DNA from 4 places in the Arthrobacter sp. B10-11 genome. Region 2 is predicted to be linked to each of the others. Evidence: riboswitches for the same ligand, from Rfam matches in the RefSeq annotation. Region 2 holds a riboswitch; each other region holds the start of a gene.
The links. A riboswitch is a leader RNA that binds a small molecule or an ion and turns the genes downstream of it on or off. The one in region 2 is predicted to bind thiamine pyrophosphate.

Region 1 (4,869 bases), 110 kb from region 2:
GCGTCGGCGGAACCCCTCGAGTCGGACTTCCACGCCGATGCCCGGATCGTGCTGGGTGCTTTGGCGGACGGGGGCCGTGGTGCCTCCGGCGGCCATGTGGTGGCCCACGCCCAGGGTGCCATCGCGGCCATGATGGCAGCCGTGGAGCGCCCGGACCTGGTGCAGTCCCTCGTCCTTGTGGAGCCCGCCTGCCTCTCCCTGACCGCTGAACTGCCTGCGAGTGCCGCGCACCGTGCCCTGATGCAGCCGCTGTTCGACGTGCGGCACCAGCTTGGCGACGACGACTTCCAGCGGGAATTCGTCCGGCGTGCCTTTTCCGTGCACAGCGATGGGCCGTCCACGCCGGAGGCGCTCAACGCCGCACGCCGGCTCCGGCTGCAGGCCCCTCCGTGGGAGGCGCCGCTGGACATCGTTCCGGGTGTCCCCACACTGGTCCTCACCGGCGGCTGGGAGCCGCTCTACGAGGAGATCGCCGGCTACCTGCGCGAAACCGGTGCCCTGCACCGCGTTGCCGCGGGCGGACACCGGCCCCAGGACTCGGTGGAGGGCGACCGCTTCATCCGGTTGTTCATCGCAGAAGTAAGCCGCCGCCAGCACTCACGGGCGTCGTAGCTGCAGCTCCGGGAGATAGACCTTTCCGCCGGCTGCCAGGAATTCGTTGCTCTTTTCCCGCATGCCTGCCGCCATCTCGGCGAGGGCCGCCTGGGCCTCGGCTGAACCGTATTCGTCCCTGATGTCCTGGCTGATGCGCATGGAGCAGAACTTGGGCCCGCACATGGAACAGAAATGCGCGGTCTTGGCCGGTTCTGCGGGCAGCGTCTCGTCGTGGAAGGCTTCCGCAGTGACCGGGTCCAGCGAGAGTGCAAACTGGTCCCGCCACCGGAATTCGAACCGGGCCTTGGACAATGCGTCGTCACGTTCGTGCGCGCCCGGGTGGCCCTTCGCGAGGTCCGCCGCGTGGGCGGCGATCTTGTACGTGATCACACCGGTCTTCACGTCGTCCTTGTTCGGCAGGCCCAGGTGTTCCTTGGGCGTGACGTAGCAGAGCATCGCTGTGCCGTAGCGGGCGATCTCCGTGGCGCCGATCGCGGAAGTGATGTGGTCGTAGCCCGGTGCTATGTCCGTGACCAAGGGCCCCAGGGTGTAGAACGGTGCACCCTTGCAGAGTTCCTGCTGGCGTTCCACGTTTTCGCGGACCAGATGGAACGGCACGTGGCCCGGTCCCTCCACCATCACCTGCACATCGAACTCCCAGGCGCGCTGGGTCAGTTCCGCCAGGGTATCCAGTTCGGCGAACTGGGCCGCGTCGTTCGCGTCCGCCGTCGCGCCGGGCCGCAGGCCGTCACCCAGGGAGAACGCGACGTCGTACTTGGCGAAAATTTCGCACAGCTCATCGAAGTGCGTGTAAAGGAAGTTCTCCTGGTGGTGCGAGAGGCACCAGCCAGCCATGATCGAACCGCCCCGCGAAACGATGCCGGTGACCCGGTTGGCCGTCAGGGGCACATAACGCAGCAGGACTCCGGCGTGGATGGTCATGTAGTCCACACCCTGCTCACACTGTTCGATTACGGTGTCGCGGAAGATCTCCCAGGTTAGTTTGTTGGCCTCGCCGTTGACCTTCTCCAGCGCCTGGTAGATGGGCACCGTGCCGATGGGGACGGGGGAGTTGCGGATGATCCACTCACGAGTGGTGTGGATGTCATCACCGGTGGACAGGTCCATCACGGTGTCGGCTCCCCACTGGGTGGCCCACTGCAGTTTGTCCACTTCCTCGGCGATGGAGCTGGTCACGGCCGAGTTGCCGATGTTGGCGTTGATCTTGACGAGGAAGGCTTTGCCGATGATCATCGGCTCGGACTCCGGGTGGTTGATGTTGTTGGGAATGATGGCGCGGCCGGCAGCCACTTCACTCCGGACCAGCTCCACGTCGCAGTTTTCGCGGAGGGCGACGAACTGCATCTCGGGGGTCACCACACCCTGCCGGGCGTAATGCATTTGCGTGACAGTCCTGCCTTCGACGGCACGTCGGGGAACGGGCTGCGCGCCCTTCCACTCCGCGGACGCGGCGCCGCGGCGCACGGCCGACTTGCCGTCGTCGAGCAGGTTCCGTTCCCGGCCGCTGTACGGCTCGGTGTCCGCCCGTGATTCGATCCATCGGGTCCTGAACGGTTCCAGGCCCACCACGGGATCGCTTCCGGGCCCCGCAGTCCGGTACACCCGGAACGGCGCATTTGCTGCCCCGCCGGGGGAGTCCTCCAGGGCGATCTCAGTGACCGGCACCCGGATCCCGGTAGCCTCATCGGTGAGGAACGCCAATGCGTGGGACTTCAGGGACTGCGTTTCTTTTTGGGCAGGGGAGAGCTGTGTTTCTGGTGTATTCACGGAATACTCACTTCCTTCGCCGGCATTACCCGGACAGGTTCAACGGTCGCAGGCTGCGTCAGCCCGATCTCAGCCCCTGCAAGGGCACCCGTGTGGTCGTAGACGAAGCTACCACAAGGCATGGCGCGGGTCCCCAACAACACCGGCTGTGACACCGGGTGCCGGGTGCGGGGCGGTGGCGGGACGGGCAGGGTTAGGCTTGAAGCATGCGTGGCGTCATTGAATTCAGCGGGACCGTGCTCACTGCCCCGGACCGGGAGCGGCGGGGCCTTTGGGCCGTGGACGGCCGGCTGACATTCAGCCGTCCGGCCGCTCCGCCGGACGTGGTGCTTGACGGCTGGGTCCTTCCGGGCCTGGTGGATGCCCACTGCCACATCGGGCTGGGACCCGCCGGTGACGTTCCGGATTCCGTGGCGGAGGAGCAGGCCGTCACGGACCGGAACGCGGGAACACTGCTGGTCCGTGATGCCGGCGCCGTCCACGACACACGCTGGCTCCAGCAGCGCCCGGAGCTGCCCCGGATCATCCGCGCCGGCCGGCATGTAGCCAGGACCGGGCGGTACCTCAGGGGGTTTGCCGTCGAAGTGGAGCCGGACGGCCTGGTCGAGGCAGTGCGGAAGCAGGCCCGCGCGGGTGATGGCTGGGTCAAGCTCGTGGGGGACTGGATAGACCGCGACGCCGGCGACCTCGCGCCGTCGTTCCCTGCCGCCGTGGTGCGGGACGCCGTCCGGGCGGCGCACGATGAAGGGGCCAGGGTGACGGCGCACTGTTTCGCCGAGGACACCCTGGATGACATGCTCGACGCCGGGATCGACTGCATCGAACACGGAACCGGACTCCTGCCCCGGCACCTACCCCGGTTTGTCGACCAGCAGGTTCCGATCGTGCCCACGCTCATCAATATTGCGACCTTCCCGGACATTGCGTCCCGGGCAGAACAGAAGTTTCCGGTGTACGCGGCACACATGCGCGCACTGTGGGAGCGCCGGAACGAACGGATCGTGGAAGCTTTCGAAGCCGGCGTGCCGATCTACGCCGGGACGGATGCGGGCAGCGTCATCCGCCACGGCCGGATCGTGGACGAAATCATCGCGCTCCACACCGCCGGCCTGCCGGCGACGGCGGCCCTCGGCGCTGCGTCGTGGGCCGCCCGGGAGTGGCTGGGAGCGGACGGCATTACCGAAGGTGCCAGTGCCGACGTCGTACTGTGCGACACGGATCCCAGGGTCGATCCGGCCACGCTGCGGGACCTTAGGCACATCGTCCTGCGGGGCAGTCAGCTCCGCTAGGAATAAATTGAAGCTTCAAGTAATTTAACTCTATGTAAGCGTCGCCGGCACCGGCGGCGAAGTTTCGGGAGTTTGGGAGTTGCCATGACCACAGAATCCAGCAGCAAGGACGTCCTGCCTGCCGACCTCGCCATGGGGACGGTGATGCTCAAGGTGGGCGACATCAAGCTGATGACGGACTACTACCAGCGGGCGCTCGGGCTGGAGGTCGTGGCCGAGCAGGACGGCGGCGTGTACCTTGGCCGGCGCGCAAAACCTTTGGTCCACCTGGCACCGGCGCCGGAACTTAACCTCCCGGCCAGGGGTGAAGCCGGGCTGTTCCACACGGCACTGCTCTTCGAGGACCGCCCGTCGCTCGCGGCCACGGTTGCCTCCGCGGCCCGATATGAACCGCGGCTGTTCACGGGAAGCGCCGACCACCTCGTCAGCGAGGCCTTCTACTTCAACGACCCCGAGGGCAACGGCATTGAGCTCTACTGGGACCGCCCGCGTGAGGCCTGGTCCTGGGAGGGTACCAATGTGGTCATGGACAGCCTTGCCCTGCCGCCTCAGCGGTTCCTTCAGGAATTCCTGACCGAAGAGGCGGTGAGCGGGCAGCGCGAGTCCGGCGCCGGCGTCGGCCATGTCCACCTCCAGGTGGGCGACGTACAGTCAGCGCACGACTTCTACGTGCGCACCCTCGGCTTCGAGAAGACGGCCGGATGGCACGGACAGGCCCTGTTCGTCTCGGCCGGCGGGTACCACCACCACATGGCGATGAACGTCTGGAACAGCAGGGGCGCCGGGCCCCGCCGGGACACGCTCGGGCTGGGCGAAGTCCTGATCGAAGTGCCGGGAACGGACGACGTCGGCGCGCTTGCCGACCGTCTGCGGGTTGCAGGCGTGGCGTCGCACCACACCGGAGCCGAGCTGCGGTTTGAGGATCCGTGGCGCAACCGGATCCGCGTGGCCGTCCGCTGACGCTTCGCTGACCTGCGCGTCCTTCTGGGTTAGGCTGAAGCCGGAAGTCCGGGGCGGCATCGAAGCTGCCCGGCCGGACCATCACACCGCCGACGGAATGAGGACGATTTCCATGGGTTTCACCGAAATCTTTGTTGCCACGCACGATGAGGCACTCAAGCGCGCGGGGGCCCTCGACGGCGGCGGGCCAGCGGCCCCGGACGCCCTGCGGATTCCGGACATCAGCGATTTCGAGATC
Region 2 (4,869 bases):
TCGAGGCATTGCTGGGCCGCGCGCGCCCAGAAAAGCTGTTCGGCCTCGGTGGGGGCAATGGCGGCGGCACGGGACAGGACCCTGGAATAGCCGTTCAGGTAAATGGCGTCCTGGGCAAGGTAATACGCAAAGTGCTGCTCGGTGAGGGTGCCGTCGGCCAGGGCGCGGATGAAGTCCAGCCCGTAGATGTCGTCCAGGTCCGGCCCGGCGTCCTGCCGGAGCACCGCAGCGAACTGCCCTTCGGCCGGCGCGTCCGCGCCTTTGGGCGCGAGATGGTGGAAATGGTGGACCGGGCCGTTGCCTGTTCCCACTTCCAGTGCTTCGGCTTCCCGGAGCGCTCCCTGCAGCCACGGCTTCACTTCCCGCAGGGATGCTTCCCAGTCCCCCAGCCGTGCCTGCGCAGTTGCCATCGCCGAGGACAGCGAACAGCCGGTGCCGTGGCTGTTCCTGGTGGTGATCCGCTCGCCGGGGACTACCACAACGTCCTGGCCGAGCAGCCCTTCGGTGTTGACGAGCGCGTCGGGGCAGGCACCGCCGTCGAGATGTCCGCCCTTGACCAGGACGGTGGTGCCCGCCTGGGCGGCGAGGCGCTTGCCTTGGGCCAGTGCCGCTTCCCAGTCGCCGGCGAGGGGTTCGTTGAGGAGCATCGCCAGTTCTGCCAGGTTCGGAGTGACGAGGTCGGCAAGGGGCAGGAGTTCACGCAGTTCCGCCTCGGCCGCCTCCTGCAGGAGCCGGTCCCCGCTGGTGGCGACCATTACGGGATCAAGAACGACGACGGCGGGACGGGACTTCTGCAGCCAGCCGCGGACGGCGGCAATCACCGCAGAGTCACCCAGCATGCCGATCTTGACGGCGTCAACGCTGATGTCATCACTGATGGCCTCAAGCTGGGCGGTCAGGAAGTCCGCCGGGGGCACGTGGACGGCACGGACGCCGCGGGTGTTCTGCGCCGTCAAGGCGGTGATGGCAGCCATGCCGTATCCGCCGTTGGCGGCAATGCTCTTGAGGTCCGCCTGGATCCCGGCCCCGCCGGACGGATCGGAGCCGGCGATGGCCAGCACCCGCGGCGTACGGCGAAGGAGGGCGCCGCCGGATGATGAGCCGCCGGACGCTGAGGGGGTTGCCGTGGAGGCAGGCGTGGGCAGGAATGATATTGCCAAAGGAGACATCCCTTCGCCGGTGCTAACCGGACAGGTTCAACGGGTGTGGATCTCAGCCGGCCCTGTGCGCGGCACCCCGTGTCAGTCCCCCAGCCTACTGTTTCCCCGCAACGAACTCGCGGGTGCGGCCCGAAACCGGCGTATTGCTACGCCTGCCTCGGACCCCACCCGCGATGTCAGTTTGTGGAACCTGCCCTGAGATCAGAGCTCGGAGGCCGGGACACCTACGCCGAGGATGATCGGTTCGTTGGCGGGTGCCTTGGCAGGCGCGTCCTTCTGAGCCGGCTCGGGTGCCTTTGCTTCGTGGGTGTGACCTGACGCAGGTACCGGAGCAGCCTCGTGGTGTTCCACGGACGTCTCGTTCGCTGCGCCCTGGGCACGGCTGGCGCTCCGGTTGCGGCGGGGGCGGCGCGCCCGGCCCTGCACCGCAGTGTGATCGGTGTAGTCCGCTTCAGCAGCATGCGCTGCCGGCACCTGGGCAGGTGCCTGAACCGCAGGCTGAGCCGCAACCTGCTGTTCGGCAGGTGCCGCCGGAGTTTCGGCCACGACAGGCTCGCCAAGGTGCGCGAAGGCTTCAGCCAGCCGGTCAAGCGTCAGGGAAGCTCCCGGGGAAGGCGCTTCTCCGCCATGCTCAACGAACGGCAACGCCACCTTTTCGCCGCCGAAGGTCAGGACCGCCGCGGGACGTCCGGCAGCAGCCACCTCGGTTTCCGATGCCTTGGACGGGCGTACCGCGGCAGGAGCTGCCTGCGTGGCAGCGGGCTGCGCCGGCGCGGACCCGGGCCTGGCCGGAGTCCCGGCCTGCCCGGAGGGTGCCTGGCCGGAGGATGCCTGGGCTGCCAGTGCCTGGCCTACTGCCTGTGCCGCGGCTGCTGCGGCCGGGGCCGCATGGCCCGCTTCGGCGTCGTGCAGGTGGGCTGCGTGCGCGGCCGCGGCGATGTTCGCCAGCGCCACGCGGGTGGCCTCAGCCTTGGCGTGGCGTTCGGCTTCTGTGGGCTCGTGGTGTGCCGGAGCGGGCGCCGACGGGGCTGCCTCGGAAATCGGCTGGCCTCCCTTGCCGCGGCGGCGGCTCTTGCGCTCCGTCCGGGGCTGCTGCTGCTGGATCTCGGTCCGCTGCACGTGGTGCTCGGCGGCAACGGTGTTGGCGCGGCGGTGCTCCACAGGCTCGTCGTGGGTGACGATGCCGCGGCCGGCACAGGCCTCGCACTGTTCGCCGAAGACTTCCAGCAGCCCGGTGCCCATGCGCTTTCGGGTCATCTGCACCAGGCCCAGCGAGGTCACTTCGGCAACCTGGTGCTTGGTCCGGTCGCGGCCGAGGCACTCCACCATGCGGCGCAGCACCAGGTCGCGGTTCGATTCCAGCACCATGTCGATGAAGTCGATGACGATGATGCCGCCGATGTCGCGGAGGCGCAGCTGGCGCACCACTTCCTCGGCAGCTTCCAGGTTGTTTTTGGTGACGGTTTCCTCGAGGTTGCCGCCGCTGCCGGTGAACTTGCCGGTGTTGACGTCCACCACGGTCATGGCTTCGGTGCGGTCGATCACGAGGGAGCCGCCGGAGGGCAGGAAGACCTTGCGGTCCAATGCCTTGTGGATCTGCTCATCGATCCGCCACGCCGCGAAGATGTCCGTGTCCTTGGTCCACTTTTCGAGCCGGCCCACCAGGTCCGGAGCCACGTACGTCACGTACGCCTCGATGGTGTCCCAGGCTTCCTCGCCGGAGACGATCAGCTTGGAGAAGTCCTCGTTGAAGACGTCACGGACCACCTTGATGGTGAGGTCCGGTTCGCCGTAGAGGAGCTCCGGGGCAAGGATCTTGGTGGACGTGGCCTGGCCTTCGATGCCTTCCCACTGGGCGCGCAGGCGGTTGATGTCGTGCGTCAGCTCTTCCTCGGACGCGCCCTCGGCCGCGGTGCGGACAATCACGCCGGCGTCCTCCGGCAGGCGGTCCTTGAGGATCCGCTTGAGGCGGTTGCGTTCGACGTCGGGCAGCTTGCGCGAGATGCCGGTCATGGAGCCCCCGGGCACGTACACGAGGTAGCGTCCGGGCAGGGAGATCTGGCTGGTCAGGCGGGCGCCCTTGTGGCCGACGGGGTCCTTGGTGACCTGGACCAGCACGGAGTCGCCGGACTTCAGTGCGTTTTCGATCCGGCGCTGCTTGCCCTCGAGATTGACGGCGTCCCAGTTGACTTCACCGGCGTAAAGGACTGCGTTGCGGCCGCGCCCGATGTCGACGAAGGCAGCTTCCATTGAGGGCAGCACATTCTGGACCTTGCCGAGGTACACGTTGCCGATCAGCGAGTCCTGCTGCGTCTTGGAAACGAAGTGTTCCGCCAGGACGCCGTCTTCCAGGACACCGATCTGGATTCTGTCGTCGCGCTGGCGGACGATCATCTGGCGGTCCACGGATTCACGGCGCGCCAGGAACTCGGCCTCGGTGATGACGGTGCGGCGGCGGCCGGTGTCGCGGGATTCGCGGCGGCGCTGCTTCTTGGCTTCAAGCCTGGTGGAGCCCTTGACGGAGGTGACGCGGTTGTTGACCGGGGCTTCGCTGATGGCGCGCGGCGCGCGAACGCGGGTCACCGTGTTGGGCGGGTCGTCATCTCCCCCGCCGGTCAGCTCAAGGTCCTGGTCGCCGCGGCGGCGGCGGCGGCGACGGCGGGAGGTCACGCCGTCGTCCGCGGTCCGGGTGGACTCCTCATCGGTGTCCTCGTCATCGGCAGCACCTTCGGCAGGTTCGGCCTCGCCGGCAGCTTCCCGGTCAGTCACGCGGCTGCGTCCGCGGCGTCCGCGGCTACGACGGCGGCGGGAGCCACCGGCCTCGCCTTCCTCGCCGTCGTCTTCTGTGTCTTCCTCGTCGATTTCCTTGGCTACGGCCGGCGTGGCTGCCGGCCGGATCACGGTGCTCAGGTCCGGGGCCTGGAAGATCATGGAAGTGACCGAACCGGGCTCAAGGAAGAGCGCACCGACGGGGCTGGCGGTTTCGGCTTCGGCAGTCTCATCAGGCTGGGTAGCCGCCGGTGCAGCGGGCGCTTGGGCCGTGGATGACTCCCGGACAGGAGCTTCCCGGGGTGCAGATTCCTGGTCCGTCGCGGCAACTTCTACCTCGGCTGTTGAGGCTTCGGCAACGGGCGCTGCGTTCTGCGCGGCAGGCTCGGCCGGCGCGGCGTCGGCTGCCTTAGCGGGGGCCTTGGCACGTGAGGCGCGGCGACGGACCGGTTTTTCAACGGCGGCGGCTTCGGCCGGTGCTGAGGGTCCGGCCTCCCCTGTTTGGCCCGCCTCAGCCAGGGCATCACCCTGCGTGGCGGCGTCGTCGGCGAACACCGGAAGCGGCTCGGCGGGCTCCACCTTCTTGCGTGAGCGGCTGCGCCGGGCCGGGGCCTTCTCCTCCACAGCCTCCGGCGCAACGGCTTCGGCTGCCGGGGTCTCGACCGCCGGGGCTCCGTCAGCGTCCGCGGGTGCGCCGGCTTCGACAGCCTCCGCCTTCGGAACGGCCTTGCGCCTTGTCCGGACGGCCCTCCTGGGCGGTTGGGGCGCTGCTGCCTCTTCGCTAGCAGCGGATTCTTCGTTAACGGCTAGGACCTGGTCATTATCCATATGTAGCGACACTCCTGCCCCTGACGCACCGCCACATCCGGCACCCTTGGGGGCACATATTGTCAAAACCCGCAGGCGTTGACAGAAGTCAATTGGATACCCTCAGGTTCGC
Region 3 (4,869 bases), 470 kb from region 2:
GGCAGACGACGCAAGGGCGTGCTCGCGGCGTGGAATCCGGCCGGCCGATTTCGCCAGCCTACCGGCGATAACGGCGTGTTTGAAGGCCTCCCCCATCATCGCCGGGTTTTGCGCCCGGGTCACTGCCGTTGCGAGCAACACCGCGTCGCAGCCCAGCTCCATGGCCAGGGCAGCGTCGGACGCCGTGCCGATGCCGGCATCCAGCACCACGGGAACGGATGCCCGGGAAACGATGAGTTCGATGTTGTGCGGGTTCAGGATGCCCAGTCCCGTGCCGATGGGCGCCCCGAGGGGCATCACGGCGGTGGCGCCAAGGTTCTCCAGCCGCAGCGCCAGCACGGGGTCGTCATTCGTGTAGGCGAACACCTTGAATCCGCGGTTCACCAGCTGCTCGGTGGCGTCCACCAGCTCCACGGCGTCCGGGAGGAGGGTGTGTTCATCGGCTATCACCTCGAGCTTCACCCAGTCCGTCTCCAGCGCCTCCCGGGCCAGTTCCGCCGTCATGACCGCGTCCCTTGCCGTGAAGCAGCCGGCGGTGTTGGGGAGGACCCGGATGTTGTGGTCCACCAGGAGCTGGAACAGCGAGCCTGTTTCGGCCGGCGAGTAGCGGCGCATGGCCACGGTGGTCAGCTCCGTGCCCGAGGCGAGCAGCGCCGCGCCCAGCCCGTCCAGGCTGGGGGCACCGCCGGTGCCCATGATCAGCCGCGATCCCAGCGGGACGCCGTCCACGATGAACGGGTCCGCGGCCGCCTGCTGCGGGGTCCCTGCCACTCCGGCAACCGTAGTTCCTGCCATAATGCTCAACCTCCCTGTACCGCGGTAACAAGTTCGACGTCGTCGCCCTCGGCGAGCGCCGTCACAAACCACTGGCTGCGGGGCACCACCTCGGAATTCCGCGCCACCGCCACACCCAGCTTCCGGCCGTCGGCCGCCTGCCCGTTGGGGGCAAGGTTCCTGCCGGTGACCTGGCTGATGAGGGTGGTGACGGACGCGCCGTCGTCCACCGCGTGGACCGTGCCGTTCAGTGTGATGTTCATGCTGTTTCCTTGATCGGGGCGGGGGCGGGAAGTTTCGCGGGGGTGGCCGGAGGGCCGGAAAACCGGTGGGGCCGGAACGGCGCCCACCGCGGATCGGCCGTGCCGTCCAGCAGCTGCCTGCAGATGGAAGCTGCCGCGGGAGTGAGCAGGACGCCATGGCGGAAGAATCCGGTGGCAATGATCAGCCCCGGTACGTCACCGCCGGTTCCGGCGTCCGCGACGCGCCCCAGCAGCGGCGCGTTGTCCGGTGTTCCCGGCCGGGCCCGCGCTGTGGCTTCCAGGAGTTCCAGTTCGGCGACCGCGGGTACCAGCACCTGCGCGTCACGAAGCAACTGGTAGACGCCGCCCGCTGAAACAGCTGAGCCGGGCAGCCCTTCGGGCCCGGGCGGCCCTGCCTGGTCCTTGCCGGCTCCCGAGAGTGCGTCTTCGCGCTGGGTGGCCCCGATCACCACCGTGCCGTCCTGCCGGGGCACGATGTAGACGGGGACTCCGTGGACCATGCCGCGGACGGTGGATGTCAGCAGCGGCTGCAGGTAGGCGGGGACACGCAGGCGCAGGATGTCGCCGTACACCGGGCGGAGCGGCAGTTGGAGGCCGGCCGGCAGTCCGCCGAGTGACGCTGCATCCAGCCCGTTGGCGATGATTGTCTCCCCGGCATGCACGGCGCCTCCCCCGGCCAGGCCGACACCGGTGACCCGCCCGTCCTCCCAGAGCAGGCCGGCGGCCCGCTCACGCACGGCGCAGCCCAGCAGGGAGTCCGCAATCAGGGCCAGGAGCCTGCGGGGATCCACCTGGTGGTCGGCCGGGATGTCGAAGGCGCAGGAGATGCCGGGGCTCAGCAACGGCTCGCGGGCACGTGCTTCCCTGACTGTCAGTGGTTCCACTGTGAGGCCGCTGGACCGCTGGGCGCCGCGCAGGTCGGCGAGCGCCCGCCGGTCGGCGGCGTCGGCACCCACGGCGAGGGTCGACGTCGTGAGGTAACCGGTGTCCGGGCCGGCGCCGGCCGGGGCACCGCGTTGCAGTCCGGCGGCGAAGGCGGGCCAAAGCTCCGAGGAGTGGAGCATGAGCTCCAGGAGCTCTTCCTCCTGGTAGTGCAGTTCGCTGACCGGAGCCAGCATGCCGGCCGCGGCCCAGCTCGCGCCCGTACCGGGGGCGTCGTCGATGATCACCACGGACCTGCCCGACTGCCGGGCTTCCCAGGCGATGCCGTGGCCGATGATTCCGCCTCCGATTACGGCGACATCGGCGCTGATGTCCAGGCGCGCGGCGGGGTAGCCTGCTGGAGATTGCGGGGTCACTCTCATCCTTCCCTACGCCGGTACTAACCGGATCAGGTCAAGCGGTCGGCTCTGACGCCCTCTCAGCCCTGCAGCTTTGTGACAGCTGCAGCGGGCTCCCGCGGTACTCCATCAGTTTAGGGGAACTAGGCTGGTGCCATGACCGAGCAAGCCCTCCTCACTGACGCCCGCCTGTACCTCTGCACCGACGCCCGCACCGACCGTGGCGATTTCGGAGACTTCGTTGACGCCGCCTATGCCGGAGGCGTTGACATCATCCAGCTCCGGGACAAGAACCTGGAAGCGGCCGAAGAGCTCGAACTGCTCGACGTGCTGGAAGCCGCGGCCCGCCGCCACGGCCGCCTCTGGTCGGTCAACGACCGCGCGGACATTGCCTCGCTCTCCGGCGCACCCGTGCTCCATGTCGGCCAGAAAGACCTCCCCCTGGCGTCGGCACGCAAGTTCCTCGGCAATGAAGCCGTCATCGGCCTCTCAACGCACAGTCCGGAACAGATCGATGCCGCCATCGCCGCATCACGCGGCCCCGGCGGCCTGGACTACTTCTGCGTCGGGCCGGTGTGGGCCACTCCCACCAAGCCGGGGAGGGCCGCTGTCGGCCTCGACCTGGTCCGCTACGCCGCGGCGGCCGCTGGCGAGGCCGGCACGACGCAGCTGCCGTGGTTCGCCATCGGCGGCATCGACCTGGGCAACGTTGAGCAGGTGGTGGCTGCGGGCGCACAGCGGATCGTGGTGGTCCGCGCCATCACCGAGGCCGATGATCCTGCCGCAGCTGCGCGGTCGCTCCTGGCCGCCCTCGACGCCGGATCCTCCTGACTATCCGGCCAGGCCGAGCTCCGTCATCCGCCGGGAATGGTTCCCTGCCAGCCCGGCGATCAGCCCGCTGACCAGCTCGTTCGCCGCGGCAGTGTCCCCGCCGCCATCCCCGCCGCCGATCAGGCGTCCCAGGAACGCATGCTCATGGCTGACCCGCTGCGCCTGCGTCAGTGCTTCGCCGAGCAGCCGCCTGGCCCATAGCGCAAGCCTGGAGGCGAGCCTGGGATCATCTGCCAAGGCGCCCCTGAGCAGTTCGCGGAGCACCTGTGTCGTCTCATCGGAGGCCTGGACCTCCTCGATGAGTTCCCGTGTGCCCGCGTCGACGTAGCGGGAGATGGCCCGGTAGAAGTCAGCGGAAACCGTATCGATGACATAAGCCTTCATCAGTGATTCGAACCAGTCACCCGGGCGCGTCCGTGAATGGAAGAAGTCCACGGCTGCCTGGAACGGCAGCATGGCGTCCTCAGCGTCGATCCCCATGTCCGCGAGGCGGGAGCTCACCAGCTCGTAGTGCTGGAACTCCACCACGGCAATCCTGCCGAGCACGGCACGGTCGTGGAGGGTGGGCGAATACCGTGCGTCGGCGGCGAACCGTTCGAAGGCCGACAGCTCGCCGTAGGCCATCATTCCGAACAGGTCTGCGATGAAGCGGTTGTAGTGAGCGGTGTCAGCCGGGGATGAGCTCATCGTCCAAGACTAATGGCGCAAATCGAGCTAATCTGACTTTCGTGTCACATCATCGCCTGACTCCCAGTGTCCACGAACAGACCAACCGGCTGGCCGAGGCCCTGAACGCGCTCCGTACGGAGCTGGAGCTGCCCGGGCCGTTCCCCGACGACGTCCTCGAGGATGCGCTGGCGGCCATTGCAGAGCACAAGATGCCGGACCTTGACCTCACTCCAGTGGAGTTTGTGACCATAGATCCTGCGTCCTCCACGGACCTGGACCAGGCCCTCTACATCGAGAGGTCAGGGGACGGATATAAGGTCTTCTACGCCATCGCCGATGTTCCGTCCTTCGTTGCACCGGGCGGGGCGCTCGACGCCGAGACACGTCGCCGGGGACAGACGATCTATGCTCCGGACGGGCGGATTCCGCTTCACCCGGAAGTCATCAGCGAGCGTGCCGGCAGCCTGCTGGCCGGCCAGCTGTGCTCCGCCTTCGTGTGGGAGTTTGACCTGGATACGGCAGCCCGGGTGGATTCGGTGCTGGTGCGCCGCGCCAAAATCAGGAGCCGGGCGAAACTCAACTACAAGGGCGTCCAGGCCGAGCTCGATTCCGGCAATGCTGTTCCTGTCCTGCAGCTGCTCAAAGAGGTGGGGCTGAAACGCGTCGAACTGGAGCGGCTGCGCGGCGGCGCAAGCCTGAACATGCCGGAACAGGAAATCGAACAGACACCCGACGGCGGTTTCCGCATCGTGGCGGCCCCCTCCCTCCCGGTGGAGGACTGGAACGCCCAGATCTCCCTCATGACCGGCATGGCTGCCGCGGACCTGATGCTCGACGGCAAAGTGGGCATCCTGCGTACCATGCCTGCCCCCGACGAACGGTCCCTCCTGCACTTCCGGCGGCAGACCAACGCCCTCGGCAAGCCCTGGGACGGCGAGGCGAGCTACGGGGAGTATTTGCGTTCCCTTGATCCCACCGATCCCCGGCAGCTGGCCATCCTGCACTCCGCCGGCATGCTGTTCCGGGGCGCCGGTTACACCCCCTTTGACGGC
Region 4 (4,869 bases), on a different contig from region 2:
ATGGCGCTTTGGCTGGTGCCCAGCTCGGCGGCCAGCTGTCCCTGGGTCCAGCCCTTCTCGCCGCGGGCATCGCGGAGCAGCAGGCCTACGTGTTCAGCAGTCTCTTGAGTCATATGAAAAAAATATCACGCATGAGCTATTTCAGCCTGCAAATCACCCAGGACTGCCGCCAAGGTCACAGATTATTCTCCTGATGCGATATGGCGGCGCGGGCCAAGGAGTTTACTGCTCAAGGAACACCATGTTCCAGGTGCCCGCCCCTACTGCCGCGGACACAGCCAAAGCCGCAATCAGGAGCCCGCCGAGCACCACCCAGATGTCCAGCGTGCTGAACGTTGATTCACGCGCCCAGGTCCGTTGCGCACCGCCGAACCCCCGCGCCTCCATGGTGACGGCGAGGCGGGACGCCCGCCGGACGGCCTGGACCAGGAGTCCGAAGCTCTGCCCCAGCGTGGCCCGGAGCCGTTGCGCCGGACTCCCGTGCGAGCCCACACCGCGGGCACGCCGGGCCATGCCGATGGTCTGCCATTCCTCAGCCATCAAGCCCACAAGCCGCATGGCCGCCAGCGTGCCCAGCACAAAGCGGTGCGGCAGCTTCGCTTTCTGGGCGAGGGCGTCCGCCAGGTCCGTGGGATCAGTGCAGCTCATCAGCAGCACCGCGGGCAGGGCGATCGCCACGCCCCGCAGCAGGAATCCCAGCCCCAGCTCCAGCGAACCTTCGCTGATGGACCAGATCCCGACGTCGACCAGGATCCTTCCCGTGTCCGGGGCCAGGATCGAGGTGCTCCAGCCGCCCAGCGCCGCCGCCAGGATCAACGGCCAGCCCCGCTGCCAGAGCAGCACGACGGTCAGCCCGGCCAGCGGAAAAAGGAGCAGCTCAAAGGCAAGCGCAACAGAAGCGGACACCCAGTCGATGGACAGCGCCAGCACCACGGTCATCAGCATCACGATGGCGAACTTGGCCAGCGGATTGGCCCGTGTGAGCAGGGCATGGTTGGTGCCCAGGGTCAACGCTTCCCTCACGGCGCGGTCACCTCCGGATTGTGCAGGCCGGGTTCCCGCGCCGCAAGTTTGAGTTCAGGCGCACCAAGTGTCAGCTCGGTGCCGCCCAGGACGTCGCTGAACTCCTGGTCGTGCGTCACGGACACCACAGCGGTGCCGGCGTCGAGGAGCTCGGACAGGAAGGATGCCAGTTCCGCCCAGGTGTTGGCGTCCTGGCCGAAGGTGGGTTCGTCGAGGATCAGCACTCGGGGATGGGCGGCCAGCACGGTGGCGACGGACAGCCTGCGCTTCTCCCCGCCCGAGAGCGTGTACGGGTTCGCGTCCACCAGCTTGCCCAGCCGGAGGCGTTCCAGGAGTTCATCCACGCGTTCCTCGCCGTGCCCCAGGTGCCGCGGGCCGAACATCAGCTCGTCCAGCACCCGGCCGGTGACGAACTGGTGCTCCGGCTCCTGGAACACGGTGCCGATCCGCGAAATCAGCTGCTCCGCCTTCCACTTGTACGGGTCAATGCCCGCGCCCTCGCTGAGGTCCACCGTCGCGGAGACCCTGCCCTCCACGGGCTGGAGCAGCCCGGCCAGGGTCAGCGCAAACGTGGACTTGCCGGAACCGTTGGGGCCGGTGATGGTCAGCGCCTGCCCGGCCCGGACCTGCGCCGTGATGCCGGACTGCACCGGGACCGGCGGGACGGCCTTAAAGCCCCGCCGGCGGGGACGTTCGCGGGAGACGGCCAGGTGCTCCGCTGCCAGCAGGAGGTCGCCTGATTCCGCAACGTTGCTCCGCGTCCGGGTCGCCGGGACGTACCCGGGCACCCAGACGCCGGCGGCGATGAGCAGGTCCCGCGCCTGTGCCAGGACCTGGTCCGGGGCGCCGTCCAGGAGCACTGCCGAATCCGTGGCGGATCCCGGCTGCAGCACCACGATCCGGTCCACAAGGTCTTTCCACACGCCGACGCGGTGTTCCACCACCACCATCGTGGCCCCGGTCTTGTCCAGGCACCGGCCCACGGCGTCGCGGACTTCCAGCACTCCGGCCGGGTCAAGGTTGGCGGTGGGCTCGTCCAGGAGCAGCAGTCCCGGGCGCATGGCGAGGATGCCTGCGAGCGCCAGGCGCTGTTTCTGCCCGCCGGACAGGGCCGACGTCGGGTGGTCCAACGGCAGGTGCGCCAGCCCGACGTCGTCGAGCGCCTCACCTACGCGCGTCCATATGTCCGCGCGGGGCACGGCAAGGTTCTCGGCGCCGAAGGCGACGTCGTCCCCCACACGGGAGAGGACAACCTGCGTCTCCGGGTCCTGCTGCATCAGGCCTGCGGACCCTCGCCGGGCACGCGGCGGGGCGCCGTCGATCAGCAGGGTCCCGGTCTCGTCGGAGTCCTCGGCGTCCGGTGTGCCCCCGTGGTGGGCTCCGGCGTCGCTGTCTCCGAGCACGCCGGCGAGGGCGTGCAGCAGGGTGGATTTGCCGGCACCGGACGGACCGAGCAGCAGCACGCGTTCGCCCGGCCGGATGTCCAGGTCCAGGCCGCGGACGGCTGGCAGGGACCGGCCGGCGTGCCGCCAGCCCCAGCCGCGCGCCGTGACCGCTGCCGGGCGGACGTTGTCCGAAGATGTCATGAGCGGGGTGCGTTCGTCAGGAGAAGACCGGCTCCGATGCTGCCTTGCGGGAGGCAAAGGAGCTCAGCACACCGGTTCTGGCCAGGCCTCGCGTGGCGATCCAGGACAGTGCACCGGCGATGACGGCTCCGGAGATGGCGGTGAAAATGATGTACGCCAGCTTGTCGCCGGCGGCGTAGGCGATGTTCCAGCCCCACGGAGCGAACGAGTCGTTCAGGCCGCAGAAGAGGCCTGCAGCGGCACCGGCCAGCAGCGAAACGGGCAGGTTGAACTTCTTGTACACGAACACAGCGAAGATGATCTCCGCGCCGAGCCCCTGCACGAAGCCGGAGAACAGCACCGACGCACCGTACTGCGAGCCCATGATCAGTTCGCCGGTGGCGGCTACCGTTTCGCAGAACAGGGCGGCGCCCGGCTTGCGGATGATCAGCATGCCCAGGACGGCGGGAATCATCCAGCCGCCGGCAATGAGGCCGGTCAGCGGCGGGTACACGGCGTTCATGGCCGGTGAAACCGCGGCCGCACCCTGGGACCAGGCCCAGAAGATGACGCCGCCGGCCACTGCGATCAACGCGGCAACCACAATGTCCACCACACGCCAGCTGCGCTTGCTGTGTGGCAGTGTCTGCTTTGCAGAAATATCAGTCATGATGTCTTCCTCCTGAGGTACAGGAGGGGAGAGTGGTTGCCGGCGGGGCCGCGGCTTCCGCCGCCTGCTGCCGGTCACTCTGAGAACTCGACTCCCTTGCGCCGGTACTAACCGGATCAGGTTCGAGGGTCTGCGGCTGTCCGCACTCTCAGCGCCCGCCTCCGGTTCCCTGGACTGTTCCAGTGATGCCCGACGGCGACGCTCCCCTGTCGTATCAATTCGCCCTTGTGGGCGTGGATAAGTTTACACCCGCGGGCCCGCCGAATCCCGGGGTCGGTGTCACATTCGGCGGTGATCCGGCGGGGCTGATGCGGTTAGGCTAGGGGAAGTCCTGTTTCCGCCGTCTCCCACCTGTAAGGGGTACTGGATATGAGTTTCTTCATCAAGCTGTTTGGGACCGGAGTAAGCCTGCTGGCCGGGTTCGCCGGCACCAAGGCAGTCGACGTGGTCTGGGAAAAGGTCACCGGCCGGAAGCCCCCGAAGGGCGACAAGGACGACGTCCCCACCACCCTGCGCACCGCCCTGACCTTCGCGCTGATCTCGGCGGCTGTCAGCGCGATCATCCAGGTTCTGGCCAACCGAGGCACCCAGCGTGCGATCACCCGCTTCGCCAAGAGCCAGGACATCGTCTAGGTCCCAACCCAACCCGAGTTTTTGTCCAGATAACGCGAGCTAACCGGCCTCCACGTCGCGTTATCTGGACAAAAACTCCTTGAAAAGTGATCCCTAGGCTGATCCGTGCTGGTGGTCGTCCCCGGGCCGCTCGCCTGGGTCCTGCGGCTCGGCAGCTTTCTTGTCGGCGGCCTTCAGCACCACGGCCTCCAGCTCATCCACCGACAGGAGCTCCCTGTGCAGGTGCTTGGTGCGGTAGCCGGCTCTTCCGACCATGTGCGCAGACACCGGAACGGTGAGCACCTGGAAGATCCATGCCACGAACAGCACCGGCCACACCCACCAGGTCCGCAGCTGCAGGCCCACCGAGGCCAGCAGCAGGAAGAGCCCCAGCACCTGGGGCTTGGTGGCGGCGTGCATCCTGCTCATCAGGTCGGGGAAGCGCAGCAGGCCGATCGCCGCGCCGAGGGACATCACGGCGCCCACCACCATAAAGACAGCCGACACCGTGTCAATGATGGTGTCCACGGCGGATGGTTCAGGATTCATTGGGCTGCTCCCGCCGGTCGGCCACGAAGCGCGCCACGGTCACTGATCCGATGAACCCGATGATGGACAGCGCCACCAGCAGCATCAGGTTGTTCAGATGCCTGTTCACGGCCATGTCGATGCAGAGCGTGGCGCCGATGATGGCCAGCAGCACGTCCGAGGCCAGCACGCGGTCCAGCAGGGACGGGCCGATGGCGATCCGGACGATGGCCCCGGCTGCCGCCAAGGACAGGATCACGGCCGTTACGGTCAGCACGATGTCCATCATGCGTCCACCTCCTGTTTCAGTGCGGCCAGTTCCTCTCTGGTGCCCATGATCCGGATCAATGCCGCCTCGGCATCCCGGACCTCCTTGCGCAGGTTCACAATGTCCTCTCCACTCCGGACGTTCAGTCCGTGAATGTAGAGCGTGGAGGTGGAGCGGTCCACTTCCACCACGAGTGAGCCTGG

Region 1: another riboswitch for thiamine pyrophosphate. It lies ahead of thiC (phosphomethylpyrimidine synthase ThiC); the one in region 2 lies ahead of thiD (bifunctional hydroxymethylpyrimidine kinase/phosphomethylpyrimidine kinase).
Region 3: another riboswitch for thiamine pyrophosphate. It lies ahead of thiO (glycine oxidase ThiO); the one in region 2 lies ahead of thiD (bifunctional hydroxymethylpyrimidine kinase/phosphomethylpyrimidine kinase).
Region 4: another riboswitch for thiamine pyrophosphate. It lies ahead of RW112_RS13395 (ECF transporter S component); the one in region 2 lies ahead of thiD (bifunctional hydroxymethylpyrimidine kinase/phosphomethylpyrimidine kinase).

What each region holds. Positions count from the first base shown of each region.
Region 1 covers NZ_JAWMTH010000001.1:207,720-212,588, reverse strand. The annotation lists gene RW112_RS01100 (alpha/beta hydrolase) at 1-612, shown strand, start outside; gene thiC (phosphomethylpyrimidine synthase ThiC) at 598-2,382, opposite strand; TPP riboswitch at 2,377-2,484, opposite strand; gene RW112_RS01090 (amidohydrolase family protein) at 2,589-3,671, shown strand; gene RW112_RS01085 (VOC family protein) at 3,756-4,631, shown strand; gene RW112_RS01080 (hypothetical protein) at 4,744-4,869, shown strand, end outside.
Region 2 covers NZ_JAWMTH010000001.1:101,723-106,591, forward strand. The annotation lists gene thiD (bifunctional hydroxymethylpyrimidine kinase/phosphomethylpyrimidine kinase) at 1-1,169, opposite strand, end outside; TPP riboswitch at 1,152-1,249, opposite strand; gene RW112_RS00555 (Rne/Rng family ribonuclease) at 1,362-4,757, opposite strand.
Region 3 covers NZ_JAWMTH010000001.1:574,416-579,284, forward strand. The annotation lists gene RW112_RS02685 (thiazole synthase) at 1-795, opposite strand, end outside; gene thiS (sulfur carrier protein ThiS) at 801-1,037, opposite strand; gene thiO (glycine oxidase ThiO) at 1,034-2,341, opposite strand; TPP riboswitch at 2,328-2,447, opposite strand; gene thiE (thiamine phosphate synthase) at 2,474-3,148, shown strand; gene RW112_RS02705 (ferritin-like fold-containing protein) at 3,149-3,835, opposite strand; gene RW112_RS02710 (RNB domain-containing ribonuclease) at 3,877-4,869, shown strand, end outside.
Region 4 covers NZ_JAWMTH010000004.1:63,958-68,826, reverse strand. The annotation lists gene RW112_RS13410 (UDP-N-acetylglucosamine 1-carboxyvinyltransferase) at 1-113, opposite strand, end outside; gene RW112_RS13405 (energy-coupling factor transporter transmembrane component T) at 223-1,023, opposite strand; gene RW112_RS13400 (ABC transporter ATP-binding protein) at 1,020-2,609, opposite strand; gene RW112_RS13395 (ECF transporter S component) at 2,626-3,258, opposite strand; TPP riboswitch at 3,334-3,476, opposite strand; gene RW112_RS13390 (DUF4235 domain-containing protein) at 3,628-3,891, shown strand; gene mnhG (monovalent cation/H(+) antiporter subunit G) at 3,985-4,419, opposite strand; gene RW112_RS13380 (monovalent cation/H+ antiporter complex subunit F) at 4,409-4,687, opposite strand; gene RW112_RS13375 (Na+/H+ antiporter subunit E) at 4,684-4,869, opposite strand, start outside.